3 regions of the Pseudoalteromonas sp. AWH4_217 genome follow, and region 3 is predicted to be linked to each of the others. Evidence: predicted binding sites of a transcription regulator. Region 3 holds the regulator's gene; each other region holds the start of a gene.
What was found. The regulator sigma-54, encoded in region 3, starts transcription at its own class of promoters, with help from an activator protein. The targets are predictions, from matches to a motif close to GTTGGCACGNNNNTNGNNT.
Positions count from the first base shown of each region.

Region 1 (5,499 bases), on a different contig from region 3:
AGTCGCTAATCACTAGCTGGCCAATAACTGTATTAGCCGCTTCCCCCTGAATACTGACAGACACTTCCCCATCCTGAGAGATGGTGATGGAATTGGCATTATCCGGCACATTCATTTCCGGCTGTAGCGGGAAACCTGCACCAGAGGTCACGATACGACCTTCTTCATCGGTGGTGAACTGGCCATTACGCGTGTATGCGATTGTGCCGTCTGGCATCTGAATTTCAAAGAATCCTGGTCCCTGAACCATCCAGTCCAGTGAGTTCTCTGTGCTCAGCATATTGCCTTGCGAAAAGTTCTTCTGGTTGGCAACCACCTTTGCACCGGCACCTAGCATCAAACCTGATGGCAGTTCAGTATCCTGAGAGGAGCGCCCACCAGGTTGGTTAATATTCTGATAGAGTAAGTCTTCAAATATCGCGCGGCTCTTTTTGTAGCCAACCGTGCTAGCATTCGCCAGGTTATTTGAAATAACTGATATATCAGTCTGCTGGGCATCTAAGCCGGTTTTACTGATCCATAATGCTGGGTTCATAATCTTTACCTCACTCTCTTAAACGATACGCAGGAGCGAAGTGTGTCGCTCATCAATTTCTTCAGCTGTTTTCATCAGTTTCATCTGCATTTCAAACTGGCGCTGAAGGTTTACCATATCCACCATCTCGTGAACTGGGTTTACATTAGACATTTCCAGATAGCCACTCATAACCTTGGCGGTAGGGGATATTTCACAAAATCCACACACCCCATCTTCCAGTAGCTCTTCTTTTGGTCTGAACAAACCGTCATTGCCTTTTTCAAGTTTGCTATTGTCTGCGCTGATAATCTTTAACCGGTCGACCACTTCCAAAAAGTTGGCCGGCGCTCCCTGGGGCCTGACCTGAATGGAACCATCGTCACTGAACACCACCTTTTCTACCGGTAAAGGTAAAATGATGGGACCACCTTCGCCAATAATTTGACGACCATGGCTGGTGACCAATGCACCATCAGAGGTGATATTCAGCGTGCCAACTTTGGTATAAGCTTCTTCACCTGCAGCATCCACCACACTGATCCAGGACTTTTCATCAACCGCGATATCAAGATCACGCCCCGTTTCAGTGATAGCCCCGCCCGTCATCATAGTCCCCGGACGCTCCTGCATAGCAAACACGCGGGTAGGAAGCCCTTCACCAAAAGCCTGCATAGAGCGGGCCTGTGCAAAGTCTGCCTTAAATCCGGTGGTATTGGCGTTGGCCAGGTTGTTCGCTTTCAGCCCGACACCAACCAGGTTTTGTTTGGCACCAGACATGGCGACATACAGCATTTTATCCATGGGAACGACCTAAAATTGTTCAATCTATACTGATTAAAGCAATATAAATGCCAACATGATCGTCAAGAAAATGAAAAGGCCGCATTGAGCGGCCTTGAGAGGTGATGAAGGTGATTATCGGATCTGCAGAATGTTCTGCTGAAGTGTTGAGTTCACTTCCAGTGCCCGGGAGTTTGCCTGGAAATTTCGCTGTGCACTGATCAGGTCAACCAATTCGTTAGTCAGGTTAACATTCGACTGCTCGAGTGCTGAGGAGTTGATGGTTCCCAGCGTACCTGACCCTGGCTCACCTGCAATAGGCTCACCTGATGTTAAACTCTTTTTCCACCCTGTGTTGCCTACTTGCTGTAAGCCTTGCGAGTTTGAGAAGCGAACCATCGCAACCTGGCCCAGATAGGTAGAGTCACCATTACTGTAAGAAGCGACAATTTTACCATCAGAGCCAATATCAATACCTGCAAGTCGACCCGTTGTCGCACCATCCTGTTCGAGTGCTTTTACTTCAAAACGGCTCGCAAACTGTGTCGGTGGCTTAGTATTTGCCTCGTCACGCCAGTTCATCTGGATATTGCTCGGGAAGGTTGCACCATTGGTCAATAATGTTGACAACCCCGCGCCTGCACCCGCCGGGATATTGAACGGGTCAAAAGTTGGTCCAGAGACTGGTACACCTGGATCACCGGTTGAGGCAGGGTTACCATTAGAATCAAACTCAAACTCGGTAATTGGACCAGCTACACTGCCGTCACCCGCAGGGCCGACTAACTGCCCACCCAGTGTTGCATAAACCTGCCACTGGTTTGGGTTTGTCGCTGGATCTTCTTTAACAAAGTACATCTGGAGTGTATGCGGCTCACCTAAGCTGTCATAAATCGTTGTAGACGTTGAGCTGTTGTATGAAGCACTTACTGTTGGATCAAACGCCAATGTAGGCGATGTCACTCTTGAATCCAGATTAAATGAGGTGTAAACGTTTGTTGTTGCACGAGGAGAACCCGATGCATCTGGGATCTGTAATGCAGCAGATGTACTCAAGCTGACCGATGTCGTGTCACCTGTGCTTGGGTCAACAGGGAAACCTTGCAGGAAGTTGCCCTGAGCATCAACAATAAAATTATCTTTATTGAGCTTAAATGCACCTGCACGGCTATAAGTAAAGTCTTGAGAACCCAACTCTTCACTCATTGCGAAGTAGCCCTCACCCGTAATCGCCAGATCCAGCGAGTTCTGAGTAAAGTTCAGAGACCCCTGGTGGAACTGCTGTGCAACCATAGTGGTTTGCACACCATCACCATTTTTTGTTTTACCAGCGCTGAATACCGAAGATGCATAGACGGATGCGAACTCAGCACGTGATTCCTTAAAGCCTGTCGTATTTACGTTGGCAATGTTGTTAGCTGTCGTATCCAGATCTTTCTGAGCCGCAGCTAAACCTGTTAATGCAATATTGAAACTCATACTCTCACCTCTTGCGATTAAGGTTAAATCTTTTTAATTAGGCCAATTCTGCGACGTCAGTCAGTCGCACGGCACCTGCTTTAGTATTAATAACGATGCCGCTAGCACCATTGACGTTGACGCTCTCTATATTTCTGAAAGTCGCCGTAGGTAAGGCTGTAAACTTGCCATTTACTGAGCCTTCAGCCTTGATTGTGTAATCACCAGGCGGAAGCATCTCGCCCTCTTTATTTTTGCCATCCCATTCAAATCGCACCGCGCCGGGTTGCTGATCTTTCATATCAATGGTTCTGACAAGCTCGTTTTTATCATTGAGGATACTTACCGTCAGTTTTTCCACTGGCTCCGTCACAATGATTGATCCACGTGCTTGCATGTCTGGGCCATGCTCAATCGTGTCCGACTCTAGCAACGCCTTTTTACCGATCAAGGTAGACGCCTGCAAGGCAGAATTAGAAGTCATAGAATCAGCCAATGATTCGAACTTTGAATTCAGATCCGATATTCCCTCGGCCATTGTGAAGTTCGTCATCTGCGCAATCATCTGATCATTGTCCGCAGGCTTGCTCGGATCCTGATAGGACAATTGCTGAGTCAATAACGCAAAGAAATCCTCTTGCTTCAACTCATCATTCTTTTCTGTCGGCACCTGTCTATCTGGCCAACGCAATGAATCGACATAGGTCGAGGTTGCTGAATTGACGTCGTTACTCATTGGCTATACTCCCACTTAGCGCTGACCAAGTTGCAAGGTTTTGCTAAGCATTTGCTTAGCGGCATCCGCTACCTGAACATTCGTTTGGTACGAACGCGATGCAGAGATCATATTTGTCATCTCTTCAACCACATTCACATTCGGTTTATAGATGTACCCGTCTTTGTCAGCACTCGGATGATTTGGGTTGTACTCAACCTGAAGTGGTTTGTCACTTTCAACAATCCCCAGTACTTTCACCCCCACGGATGATCCCATCGTGTTAGGATGAGCAGCTGCTGCCTTGTTCAATTCAGCAGCAAACACTGGGTGTCTGGCTCGGTAAACCTGATCCTGACTTGAGCTAACGCTGTTTGCATTGGAAATATTACTGGCGGTCGTATTCAGACGGACATTCTGAGCGCTCATGCCTGAGCCCGCTATATCAAAAACATTATATAAACTCATGATTACCCACCTTGACCACTAAGGGCTTTCTTCAGCCCTTTAAATTTACCAGATAAAAAATTCAAACTAGCTTGGTACTCTAATGCATTTTGTACATACAAGTTTCGTTCCACTTGTATATCAACAGAGTTACCATCACCAGTATCCGCTTGATTTGGCGTACGATATTGTTCAATACCATTATTTAATTGAGTCCCACCACTAAGGTGTTTATCATTGGTTCTCACCATCTTATTGCCGCTTAGCTGTGCCGATTTTGCCGCTTTAAAAGCCTGACCAAAGTCGATATCCTTAGCTTTGTATCCAGGAGTATCTGCATTGGCTATATTGCTAGCCAAAATTTCAGCACGCTGAGACCGGATCAGCATAGTGTGGGGATGAACCCCCAATGCTTTATCAAAACTAATTGCCATAACCCGACTCCAAAAATTTGACTTAGTGAGATAAAAGCAAGAATGAGGCCAATATTATGGTGGCGGAAAATTGCCGCATTGCCGACAAGGCTACAATCAGGTAAAGGAAGATTCGGCGTCGAAAAGCTAAGCTATTCACTGCTGAGATCACCTAATATCAAATTGATTAAATTTATGATCTAACGTCAAAATCTAATATCCATCCATCGATGCGATAGTGATTTTGCAGCCCTCTGAATTTATTAAGCTCTCCAAACAGACTAAAGATCCCAGAAAGAAAGTACGCATGCTCGCGTTGGCTCATTTCTTTGAAGGTAAACCTCGCTATCAGATTGCTGAATACTTAAAGGTCAGTCGTACGAGCGTAAACAAATGGGTGAAAGACTATCTTGACTATGGATTAGAAGGCTTGGAGGAGCTACCTCGCTCGGGCCGCCCTTGCAAACTGGATGATGCACAACTGAAGCAGCTTAAAGCATATGTACCCGACTCTATAAACCGCATGGAAGGTGGTCGGCTAACACTAGAAGATATTCAGCAGTATATATCTGAGTCTTTTCACATTGAGTACGAGTTATCAGCCGATCACAGATTGTTGAAAAGGCAAAACTTCTCATGGATCAGCAGTCGGTCAATCCACCCAAAAGGAAACCAGGCTCACCAAGAAGCTTTTAAAGAACTTCGAGCTGGAAACGATCCTTCACACCCCGAGACACCTGCTTCCTGAACGCATTGATGTGTGGTTTCAGGATGAAGCACGATTTGGTCAGCAAACTTCAACAACAAAAGTTTGGGCTGAAAAAGGCCCACGCCCAAGAGTTGTAAAGCAGCAACAATTCGAATATGCCTATCTATTTGGTGCTGTGTGTCCAACGACTGGCGAAACAGAAGCACTTATCTCACCTTTAGTGAATAAAGAAGTCATGTATTCTCACCTGGAGCAAATATCACAAAGGACTCAACCAGGAAGAATGGCTGTGGTCGTCATGGATCGCGCAGCCTGGCACTTCAAAGATGGTTTGGTAAAAGGCCTGGAGAATGTAGTGTTCATTAGGCTGCCACCTTATTCCCCAGAGTTAAACCCCATAGAACAAGTGTGGAGTTGGCTCAGACAACATAAGTTATCAAACAGAAACTTTGCAAACTAC
Region 1 covers NZ_JBSWYM010000004.1:360,969-366,467, forward strand. Annotated here, with positions in the region: gene flgG (flagellar basal-body rod protein FlgG) at 1-535, opposite strand, end outside; gene ACXAH1_RS06835 (flagellar basal body rod protein FlgF) at 554-1,318, opposite strand; gene flgE (flagellar hook protein FlgE) at 1,433-2,776, opposite strand; gene ACXAH1_RS06845 (flagellar hook assembly protein FlgD) at 2,814-3,491, opposite strand; gene flgC (flagellar basal body rod protein FlgC) at 3,507-3,938, opposite strand; gene flgB (flagellar basal body rod protein FlgB) at 3,941-4,351, opposite strand; one part of gene ACXAH1_RS06860 (IS630 family transposase) at 4,575-5,026, shown strand; one part of gene ACXAH1_RS06860 (IS630 family transposase) at 5,025-5,499, shown strand, end outside.
Region 1: a site for sigma-54 is predicted at 4,386-4,404, ahead of flgB (flagellar basal body rod protein FlgB). Genes of this name have one in related genera too.

Region 2 (5,499 bases), on a different contig from region 3:
CGTAATTACCTTCATCGGTCCGACTTACCAACAGAGTATCTGTTTTTGAGAGCACATATTTAAGCTGCAGCAATTCACCTTGCTCATCGCTGGCAAAACTGAGTACCTCACCAGGGTGTATCTTGGTCAGTTTACGTGTTTCAGCGTTGGTATTGACGAGGTTATGAAGCGTCTGTGCCGAATAGCCGGCACGTTTGAAAATTACTGCCAGACTATCGCCGTTGCGGACCTGATGATCTTTGAAGTCGTACTGGATAGTTTCAGGGACAATCGGCTCTGCTATGTCGGCAGGCGCTTCACTGAGTTCGGTGAGTTCAGGTTGTTGCTCACCGACGTTGAGTGGCAGTTCGTATCTTTTGCCAACTTCGAGCGCGCTTTTGTCGTGATCACGGGAGGCTGTTGCCTTCTCAGATGGGATGAGTGCAATAGCGACCATTGCTGACAGCAAGCCCAGGATCAGCAACTTGTGTTTTTTTGGGAGTTTGTGCACTGCATGTACCATAACGTGCCTTTTCCGCTGTCAAGAATTATTGCAAATAATAGTGCAGCATATACGTAATAATGCGCAAATACCAGTCTTTTATACATTTAAACTGCCCCGAATATAAGCTAAAATCGGGCGATTAACTGATTAAATTGTTGGAGTGAGGTTGGCGTGACAACTGTGGACATAGAAACGGCACTAGCAGAGATAAAGCGTGGTGCTGAAGAGATTCTGATTGAAGAAGATTTAAAAGAAAGACTGAAGTCTGGTAAAAAGTTGCGGATCAAAGCCGGTTTTGATCCAACAGCGCCAGATCTGCACCTGGGCCATACTGTCCTTATCAACAAGCTAAAAACTTTCCAAGACTTAGGCCATGAGGTCATTTTCCTGATCGGTGATTTCACTGGCATGATTGGCGATCCGACTGGCAAAAATGTCACGCGTAAGCCACTTACACGTGACGATGTTCTGGCCAATGCTGAAACCTATAAAGAGCAAGTGTTTAAGATCCTGGATCCAGCTAAAACCACTGTGGCGTTCAATTCCGAGTGGATGGAGAAATTAGGCAGTGCGGGCATGATCAAGCTTGCAGCACGTCAAACAGTTGCCCGTATGCTGGAACGTGATGATTTCAAAAAGCGTTACGCCGGCGGTCAGTCAATCGCCATCCATGAATTTCTTTACCCTCTGGTTCAGGGGTGGGACTCGGTAGCGCTTGAAGCGGATGTTGAGTTGGGTGGTACCGATCAACGCTTTAACCTGCTGATGGGCAGGGAGTTACAAAAAGAAGAAGGCCAGAAGCCGCAGACTGTGCTGATGATGCCGTTGCTTGAAGGTACCGATGGTGTGCAGAAGATGTCTAAGTCTTTGGGTAACTACATTGGTATCACAGATGCACCAAACGATATGTTTGGTAAAGTGATGTCGATTTCTGATGAGCTGATGTGGCGCTACTATGAGTTGCTCAGTGCTAAATCTCTGGAAGAGATTGCAGGCTTGAAAGAAGAAGTAGCTGGTGGTCGCAACCCACGAGACATTAAAATCGAGTTTGCCAAAGAAATGATTGCACGTTTCCACAGTGAAGCGGATGCCGAGGCAGCGCATCAGGACTTTATCAAGCGCTTCCAGAAAAATGCACTGCCAGATGATATTCCTGAAGTGACCATTACCATCGCGGAATCAGCGACTTTCATTACCAATGTACTGAAAGAAGCAGGCCTGGTAGCCAGTACCTCAGAAGCAATGCGGATGATCAAACAAGGCGCGGTTAAACTTAATGGTGAAGAGAAAGTCACCGACTCTAAACTGAGTGTGGAAAAAGGCTCCACGGCGATTTATCAGGTTGGTAAACGCAAATTCGCTAAAATCAGCGTTGAATAATTCGACGAGCTGAACAAGCGAATATGAACATGAAAAAGGCGAACCATCTGGTCGCCTTTTTTTAATGAGTCAGAATATTAACGGTTAGCCAGCATAAACACAGGGCGCAAAGGAAAAACCAGCGCATGGTCGCCAGTAACTTCAGCATCAGTGCAATGGTCTCGGGTTCAGGAGGGGTATCGCTGCCAATGCGCATATTGTCAAAGCGCTGTTGCTGATAAAAGCGCGGCCCCGCCAGTTGTGTGTTCAGACTCGCCGAGAATAACGTCAAAATCCAGCCCGAGTTACCGGGTCGATAAAACTGGCCATAATGCCTGAGGTAATGGAGTGTTTTATTGAGGTTTTGTGTCAGCGCCATCATTAGGACTAACGCCCTTACGGGTAACCATTCAAATACCGTCAGACACACTTGCAGAGGCTTCATAAACGACGCATCTGGTCTCATCTTGCTGCGCCAGGCCTGATCACACAGTAGCATCAGTTTATAGCTCAGGGCCAGCAAAGGTCCACCAATAAGATAGAAGATAATCACCACATAAAAGTGTCTGATCCCCCGCAGTGCCAGACTATCCAGGCAAGCCTTGCAAATGCCCATGGCAGAGAGCTGCTCGACATCCCGTTTGACCATGGCACTCAGCAACTGACGCGCGGCGGCCTTTTGTTGTTGTTTTACTAAGATGGCAATACGCTTTGCACGGCGCTCATGTTGGATATCAAGACAAAGAAACAGTACCAGGCCACCAAGCCACTGGGGGTAGAAAGACAAATAGCCGAGTGTGGCGAGTAATATCAACATGGTCAGGATTGGCAGTACAAATGCGAGACTTCCGGATAGCAATTGATAACCCGCAGAGGCTTTTGGTCGGCAGACTTTCTGTGCGAGATTCGCAAACAACAAGGTCATAAGCACATTGGGGTGATACAGGCTGGAGGTTCTGAATCCTATTGCGCTGAGTGTAGCCAGTAGAAATATCAGCAAGCCCGTATGGGCTTGCAATTGTTCAGTTAACACCTTAGAGCGAAACCTGATCCAGCTTAGCCAGCAGGGCTGTTACCAGCTTTGAGGAGTTCACTGAGGCAATTTCCAGGTAAGCCTCGAACGATTGTGGCGACTCTTTGCCCGCGATATCAGACAATGAACGGATCACAACAAAAGGGGTGTTTAACACATGGCAAGCTTGCGCGATTGCTGCACCTTCCATTTCAACGGCAAGCATTTCAGGGAAATCCTGACGCGTCTTATCGATACGTACGGGATCGCACATGAAGGAATCACCAGTACAGATAAGACCAACTTTCGTCTGAATATCTGCCAATTCGCCAACACTTTGCTGAGCTGCATCAACCAGAGCCGAATGCGCGCTGTAACCTGCCGGCATTTGAGGAACCTGACCCAGTTCATAGCCAAATGCGGTAACGTCTACATCGTGGTGTTTTACTTCTGAAGAGATCACCACATCGCCGACATTGAGTTCGGGATCGAAACCGCCGGCAGAGCCTGTGTTGATCACACAATCCGGCGTATAGTTGTCGATAAGCAAAGTGGTAGCAACGGTTGCAGCGACTTTACCGATACCAGACTGAACCAGCGTGACTTCATGACCACCCAGTTCACCATGGTAAAAAGTAAACCCACCCTTGGTTGCGGTTTGCGTGTTTTTCATTGCGCCACGCAGGATAGTGACTTCCTGTTCCATGGCGCCAATAATGCCTACTTTCATAGTCTTCTCTTATTTTTTAACAGTGCTGCTCATTATATATCATAAATGGGTGCTGAGAATATGGAGTTAGGTGGGGAAAGGGTTTTGCTGTCAGCCCATATAATGGGTGACAGCAAATAGGCTTGGCTATATCTCGGCTAACTGAGTGGCGGCGGCTTTGGCCTGAGAGGGTGAGAGTACCGCAGGCTTGTAATTACGATTACGCGGCTTGCTTTGTGGTTCTGGCTTTTTACCCAGTTTGAACAGGATTGCAGCACGCACTTCTGCACTTTTATAACCACTTTTGACCTTCATACGAATGTGTGGAATACCGGCGGATTCCAGAGCCCCGCTAACAAACCAGTCTTTCTGCGCTTTGTGGCCGTTTTTGTTGGCGTTATTAACCAGATCAACTGCGGCAACAATATTCAGGGTTTCTTTATCAACCAATACATAATCAAGCTGTTTGTTTTGCGCTTTGGTGATGGCTGAGCGACGCGCCTTTTTAGACAAGCCAGGTTTGCACTCGATGATCTCGATCAGCTTGACCCGGCTCACAACTTTAAACTTGTCACCCACTGAACGCTCTAACAGCTGCAGGAACGAGGCCTCTACTGTTGTAAATACAGACTCTTTTCGATTAAACGGATAGGGGTTACCGCCGGTATCCGTATACTTTGAAATAACAATGGAAGCAATAACGACCAGCGCCAGAATAGATAGTAATGTTAGTTCCATAAATCACTCCACGACAACAATTTGACTTGGTGATTATTAAGCAAAGAGTGTGCCTAAAGTGATTTTTGATGAAGATAATGAGGTGGTGTGCTCGGCGGCTGGTTGTCACCGAGCTTAAATGATGCCAAAAGCATCTCGAAGGATTAGATGCGATAACCGTCCTTCAACCCTTTTACTGCATAAGCGACCGCATCGTGTGCATGCAGCGACTCATAATGGTTTATTTTTATATAGTAGTCCTGATAGTTTTCTTGCTCAAACAAGGCCTTAAGTTTTCTGGCAGCATCTTCACAGAACATCAGGTTTTGGCCATTAAGGCGGGCAAACTCCTGCTCATCTTCACGTTTAACCGCTGCCTGAACTGGCGTTTTCAATTCATCTTCCACCAGGTCCACTAAACCCAGTATGTCAAACTCCTGACAGTGCTCATCCAGTTTTACTTTGATGTTAGTCACTGAGCGTTGTGAGTGTGGTGTGGCTAAAATTCCCTCGGTTGTACCTAACCAGGCATGTACACTGGCATGGTCGAGAGACTGACCGGCAAATTTTTGCTCAAAAGCGTTTTGGATTAGCTGGCGAGCCAGAGCGGCCGAGCAGGGGCAGGTGGATGAATACGTAACATCAACGGCTAACTCCAGGTTAAACTGGCCGTCCTGCAGGGTAGCTGTGATAATAACCGGGTAATTTTTCCAACCTTGCTTACCACTCAGTAATGAAGCACGACGCAAAGGTAATTCGAAATTAAAGGTGACTTTGGCGCTTTGGCTCAGGCCTTCGTGGCTGGTGATAAAACTGTCCAGCACCGCACGAATAGAGCTCGGAGAAAGTCTCTGTTCACACGACAATTCGTCGAGTGCCAAAAATAGTCGTGACATATGAATGCCTTTGGCATCTTTCCTGTCCAGGCTGACAAATGCGTCTGCTTTGGCAGTCACAGGTGTGTCATTCAACCCTTTGCTGGATAACAATAAAGGCAGCTCGATATTTCCCATTCCTACCCAGTCCAGCTTACCTTCTTGTAAGGCGTCAGCAGAATGTGCAATGTCAGGCATTGAAGTTGGCATTTGAACTCTCTTAATCACGACTATAAGGGGGAGGCATGTTACACCAAAATGTCACAACTTGCCGAGCCCATTGGAAATTATCTGGTAAAAAAATCGCCCAAGTGTGCAAAAAATCATACGCTTAAGTCGACTT
Region 2 covers NZ_JBSWYM010000001.1:107,228-112,726, reverse strand. Annotated here, with positions in the region: gene ACXAH1_RS00525 (peptidoglycan DD-metalloendopeptidase family protein) at 1-502, opposite strand, end outside; gene tyrS (tyrosine--tRNA ligase) at 665-1,864, shown strand; gene ACXAH1_RS00515 (cobalamin biosynthesis protein CobD/CbiB) at 1,926-2,876, opposite strand; gene mtnN (5'-methylthioadenosine/S-adenosylhomocysteine nucleosidase) at 2,878-3,585, opposite strand; gene ACXAH1_RS00505 (DUF2726 domain-containing protein) at 3,712-4,302, opposite strand; gene folE2 (GTP cyclohydrolase FolE2) at 4,446-5,366, opposite strand.
Region 2: a site for sigma-54 is predicted at 4,341-4,359, ahead of ACXAH1_RS00505 (DUF2726 domain-containing protein). Genes of this name have one in related genera too.

Region 3 (5,499 bases):
GTGTTCATCAGAGCGCCGGCGGAGTGCTCTACATAAGACAGTGCCTGTGTCGCTCGGGCTCTGTCTTGCGAGTCCATAGCACCGATAACATCCTGATAAACAGGGTCTGGCAGGCTTCTCAGGACCTCACCCAGGTCGTCATCGTCCATGTCCTCGGTTGCCGCAGCAATGAGCTCAGGCTCCATCTTGGCGATGATGCTGAGTCGTACGTCTTCTGACAGCTCCTCTAGCACGTCACCCTGAATATCCGGGTCAACCAACTGCCAAAGCAGAGTTCTGACCTTATGCGGAGAGGACTCAAGGAGTAATGCGGTGTCACAGGGCGGAATTTCGGCTAATGTGCGCCTGACTTGAACAAACTGACCACTGTTGAGGGCATTGGTAACTTGCTGTAATAGCTCCAGTGTGTAGTCTTGTTCAAAAACTTCAGGCATAGGCGTCCCAGATTGGATAGTCGACAATTAAGCTTGTCATGATTGTAAAGCGCGCTGATTATAGGCTTATGATAATTATAGCTGTTTTAATATCAATTAGTATAACTAAAAAGCAGCATTAAGTGATGCAAATAGCCTTGCTATAGTACAGCTGGTGGCTACGTAACAAGGGGAAGGGAGCTACTCGGATTCGTTAAATTTGTCGTCTATCAGATTACCAATTGCACTTAAAGCTTGCTCGGCATCAGGCCCTTCACATATGACTTTGACTTCCTTACCTTGACTGCTTTCCAGCAGCAGTAGCGCCAACACGCTGTCGCCCTCAGCCGCTTTGTCTCCCTGAAATAGCATGATATTGGCGTCAAACTGAGCGGAAAGCTCAGCCAGAACACTGGCTGCACGGGCATGCAGGCCCAATTTATTTTGGATCAAAAAGGTATCTTCAAAGCGTTGTGTCATTTTTCTTGTTCGCGGTGATGGATTTTCACGTTGCTATGTGTGCGGGCAAAGCGTTCACCCAACGTTTGAGCCAGGTAAACAGAGCGATGCTGACCGCCAGTACAACCAATCGAAATCGTCAGGTAACTGCGGTTGTTACGCTCAAGGTGTGGTAGCCAGGTTTGCACAAAAGTTTGTATTTGCCAGGTGAACTTTTGCACCAGACTATGGCTTGCTAGATAGTCAATGACAGGCTTATCTAGCCCAGTCAAAGGCTTAAGCTCTGGCTCCCAGTGAGGGTTAGGGAGAAAGCGGGCATCAAAAACATAATCAGCTTCTTTTGGGATACCATGCTTAAAACCAAATGATTCGAACGTAATAATTAATTGCTTGTCTTTTTTACCCAGTATCTTCTCACGGATCTGCTCTGCGAGCTGATGAATGCTCATGTCCGTTGTATCGATTGTAATATTAGCGCGACGGATCAATGGATCCAGCAGCTCTTTTTCTTTTTTGATCGCTTTGTCCAGCGATAGATCCGCTAACGACAGAGGGTGCAGACGGCGTGTTTCGGAGAAGCGGCGGATCAGGATTTGATCTTCACTATCCAGGTAAAAAATATTCGGCTCAGCAAATCCTGGTAAATACTCCAGAATATCGTCGAGTTCTTGCTGATCTTTTGGCAGGTTGCGCACATCAATACTGACGGCAATTTTATCGTAGCTGTCGGATACACTGCGCACTAACGCGGGCAGAAGGTTAACAGGGATATTATCGGCGCAGTAGTAACCAAGGTCTTCCAGTACACGCAAAGCGACCGATTTTCCCGAGCCAGAACGACCACTGACAATAATTAGCTGCACAAAAACTCTCCGTTAGTTGTCAAACTCTTCAATTATCGAGAATAACTCCTGATCATCGTGAGCTTGTCTGATACGTTTACAAAACACCTTGTTTTTAAGTTTATCAGCGATTGTTGCCAAGGTCTGCAAATGTTGTTGATTTTCTCCTTCAGGTACGATGAGTGCCACAAAAATGTCGACGGGTTGATTGTCGATGGCGTCAAAAGCAATACCTTGTTGATTAACGAGGAGCATAGCGACGACTTTATCGATCCCCGGAAGGCGGCCGTGGGGGAGTGCAATCCCTTTGCCGATACCTGTACTGCCAAGTTTTTCTCTACTGAGAAGTGAATCCAGAATTTCATGGGCATTGCTGTCTGGCAGCTGACTATGTGCCAACTCGCTGATGTATTCTAAAATACGTTTTTTGCTATTAAAAAGGACCGCAGCTTTGCTGCAGTCCTGTGAAATCAATGAGCTTAGTTTCATGATTAGTGTCGAGTTAGCTTCTCTTTGTGCTTGATCACCTGACGATCAAGCTTATCGATGAGTCCGTCTATTGCGGCATACATATCCCGGTGTTCGGTCGAGGCGAAAATCTCCCCTCCGTTCACATGTAATGTGGCTTCTGCTTTTTGGATGAGCTTTTCGACATCTAGGATTACATGCACATTGTTGATGTGATCAAAGTGCCTTTCTAGCTTCGCAAACTTGTTTGTTACATAGTCTCTTAACGAATCGGTGATTTCTACATGTCGACCAGTTAAATTTAGTTGCATAAGCATTTTCCTTCTGTAGTTACGTCTAAATCAAGCTTTTACGCTGATTCGACGGTGGGATAGCCAAAGACTCTCGGTATTTGGCAATTGTACGTCTAGCCACTTTGATCCCTTGATCTGCCAATACATCCGCGATTTTGCTGTCACTTAATGGCTTAGCTGTATTTTCTGCGGCAATTAGCTTTTTGATCAATGCTCTGATTGCAGTCGAAGAGCATTCTCCTCCGTTTTCAGTGCTGACATGGCTTGAGAAGAAATACTTCAACTCATAAATACCGCGAGGCGTGTGCATATACTTTTGCGTTGTTACACGTGAAATTGTGGACTCATGCATGTCGACCATTTCGGCCACATCATTGAGTACCATAGGTTTCATCGCCTCGGGGCCATGTTCAAAGAATGCCTGTTGTTGTTGCACAATGCAATTGGTAACTTTCAATAAAGTTTCATTGCGGCTTTCGAGACTTTTAATAAACCATTTTGCCTCTTGCAAGTGCGAGCGGATAAACTGACTGTCGGTGCTCGACTTGACTGAACGGGACATAGCGGCATAGTGATCGTTTACTCTTATCTTCGGCATAGAGTCCGGGTTGAGTTCAACAACCCAGCGGCCTTTCACTTTTTTCACCGAGACATCCGGTATCACATAGTCTGCTTCTTCTTGCACTATACTGGCGGCAGGCTTGGGGTTAAGGCTGTGGATCAGGGTCATGACTTCTTTAAGCTCAGCTTCTTTGAGCTTAGTCTTTTTCATCAAAGTTCGGTAGTCACGACTTGCGAGTAGATCGATATGTTCCGTCAGAATCTCTTTGGTTTGGGTTAACCACGGAGTGGCTGGATCAAACTGATTGAGCTGGATACACAAACATTCCTGCAAGCTGCGGGCTGCAATACCAACGGGATCAAATAATTGAACACGTTTCAGTACGGCTTCGACTTCATCCAATTCGATTTGTTCGTCGTCATTGTCCTGATTCATACTCTCAACAATGTCTTCGCAGCTGATAGTCAATAAACCAGCGTCGTCAACGGCTTCGACGATTGCCAGAGCAATGGCTCTGTCAGTTGGGCTAAAGGGAGTGAGCTCCAGTTGCCACATCATGTATTCTTGCAGCGTCTCAGAGGTTTTTCCCTGATAGATGGTTTCATCTTCTGGCATAGGGCCAGAGCTGCTTGCCGGGGCGGCACTGATGTACTCATCCCAGGTGACGTCCATTGCCAGATCGTCACTGACGGTGTCTTTGTTTAATGCAGCGTCGCTGTCTTGCTCATAGTCACTGACAGCCGAGTCCTCAAAGCTGTCACTATCATTGGTTGCGTGTTGATCTAACTCAGTATCCGATTTGGACTGTGTTTCATTATCGTGTGATTCAGACTCACCCTCTTCCACTTCCAACAAAGGATTGCTATCAAGCGCTTCTTGGATTTCTTGTTGGAGATCTAGCGTACTCAACTGTAACAGACGAATAGCCTGTTGCAGCTGTGGTGTCATTGTCAGTTGCTGCCCCATGCGCAGCTGTAGCGATTGCCTCATGTATCTCTAACAATCCTTTTTGTTATTTACTTCTAATCTTATAACTATAGCCTGAATTGCTCACCTAGGTAGACATCCCGCACGGTTTGATCGGCCAGAACATGCTCCGGGGTGCCTGCTGCTATCAGTTCACCATGTGACACTATATAAGCTTTCTCACAGACGTCCAGCGTTTCACGCACATTGTGGTCTGTAATCAATACGCCGATACCGCGGTTTTTTAGGTGTTCAATAATTTTCTTTATATCTAACACTGAAATGGGATCAACACCAGCGAAAGGCTCATCCAATAAGATAAATTTTGGATCTGCCGCAAGCGCGCGTGCAATTTCTACCCGACGCCGTTCACCGCCCGACAATGCCATGCCCTGGCTGTCACGGATATGCTGAATATTAAACTCATCTAATAACTCGTTGAGGATAACTTCTCTTTGCTCTTTACTGAGTGCTTTTCGGGTTTCCAGAATCGCCATCAGATTTTGATACACTGTGAGTTTACGGAAAATCGAGGATTCTTGTGGCAAATAACCTATGCCCAGGCGTGCTCGGCTGTGCATTGGGAGTAAAGTGATATCTTGATCATCAATATGAATGCTGCCTTTGTCACTCGGCACTAAACCTACGATCATATAGAAAGTCGTGGTTTTACCCGCACCATTAGGGCCAAGCAGGCCAACAATGCTGCCTGCCTCAACGCTCAATTCAACGTTTTTGACAACTTGTCTGCCCTTGTAGCTCTTGGCCAGGGCAGTTGCTGTTAACTTACTCACGGATTACCCTTCTTTTGTGCATTCTTACTGCTCTCTTTTTCGGGCAAAAGAATGGTTCTTACACGATTTTTCTCTTGTTCACCCCGTTGTGCGCTGATCAGCTTTTTCTCCATATCATAGACTATGGTTTGTGCGCTGATTTTCTGGCCTGCCTGGCTTATTTCTGCACCTCCTTTGATGGTCAGCATACGATTTGCCACGTCATAACGCACTTCTTTGGCGGTTGCTTTTAGTAACGAACCATCAGCCTGGCGCTCCTGAAATACCGCCGGGTTACCTGTAGCGACCAGTAGTTGTTTGTTTTTTCCCAGCTCTTCTCTGCGGTGGACCTCAAGGCGATCTGCCAAAATTGTCCTGTCGCCATGGATGATTTCAACGTTTTCTTCGAATACGCCAATGTTGGTTTGTAATTGTGCCAGCTGAGTACCCGAGCTGATAATGACCTGATCGACTACCTTTTCTTCTGCATAAGCGCTGGGTTGAAATGCACTTAATGTACACAGTAGGATCAGGGAATAAGTTAATTTATTGCTCATAATAAATCGTTTTAGTGTGGTTGATGAGTTCAATGATTTCGGTATTGAGATCGGCAACCAACCCCTTGCCCGAAATGGTTAAGTTAGGCCCGGTAATTTCAACAGGGTGTTCGGAACGCATATGCTTTTCGCTAATATCGACTTGCACATGATCCGCATTGATGTG
Region 3 covers NZ_JBSWYM010000002.1:28,912-34,410, forward strand. Annotated here, with positions in the region: gene mgtE (magnesium transporter) at 1-434, opposite strand, end outside; gene ACXAH1_RS01880 (HPr family phosphocarrier protein) at 615-893, opposite strand; gene rapZ (RNase adapter RapZ) at 890-1,735, opposite strand; gene ACXAH1_RS01890 (PTS sugar transporter subunit IIA) at 1,748-2,203, opposite strand; gene hpf (ribosome hibernation promoting factor) at 2,206-2,493, opposite strand; gene ACXAH1_RS01900 (RNA polymerase factor sigma-54) at 2,519-4,027, opposite strand; gene lptB (LPS export ABC transporter ATP-binding protein) at 4,072-4,797, opposite strand; gene lptA (lipopolysaccharide transport periplasmic protein LptA) at 4,794-5,333, opposite strand; gene lptC (LPS export ABC transporter periplasmic protein LptC) at 5,323-5,499, opposite strand, start outside.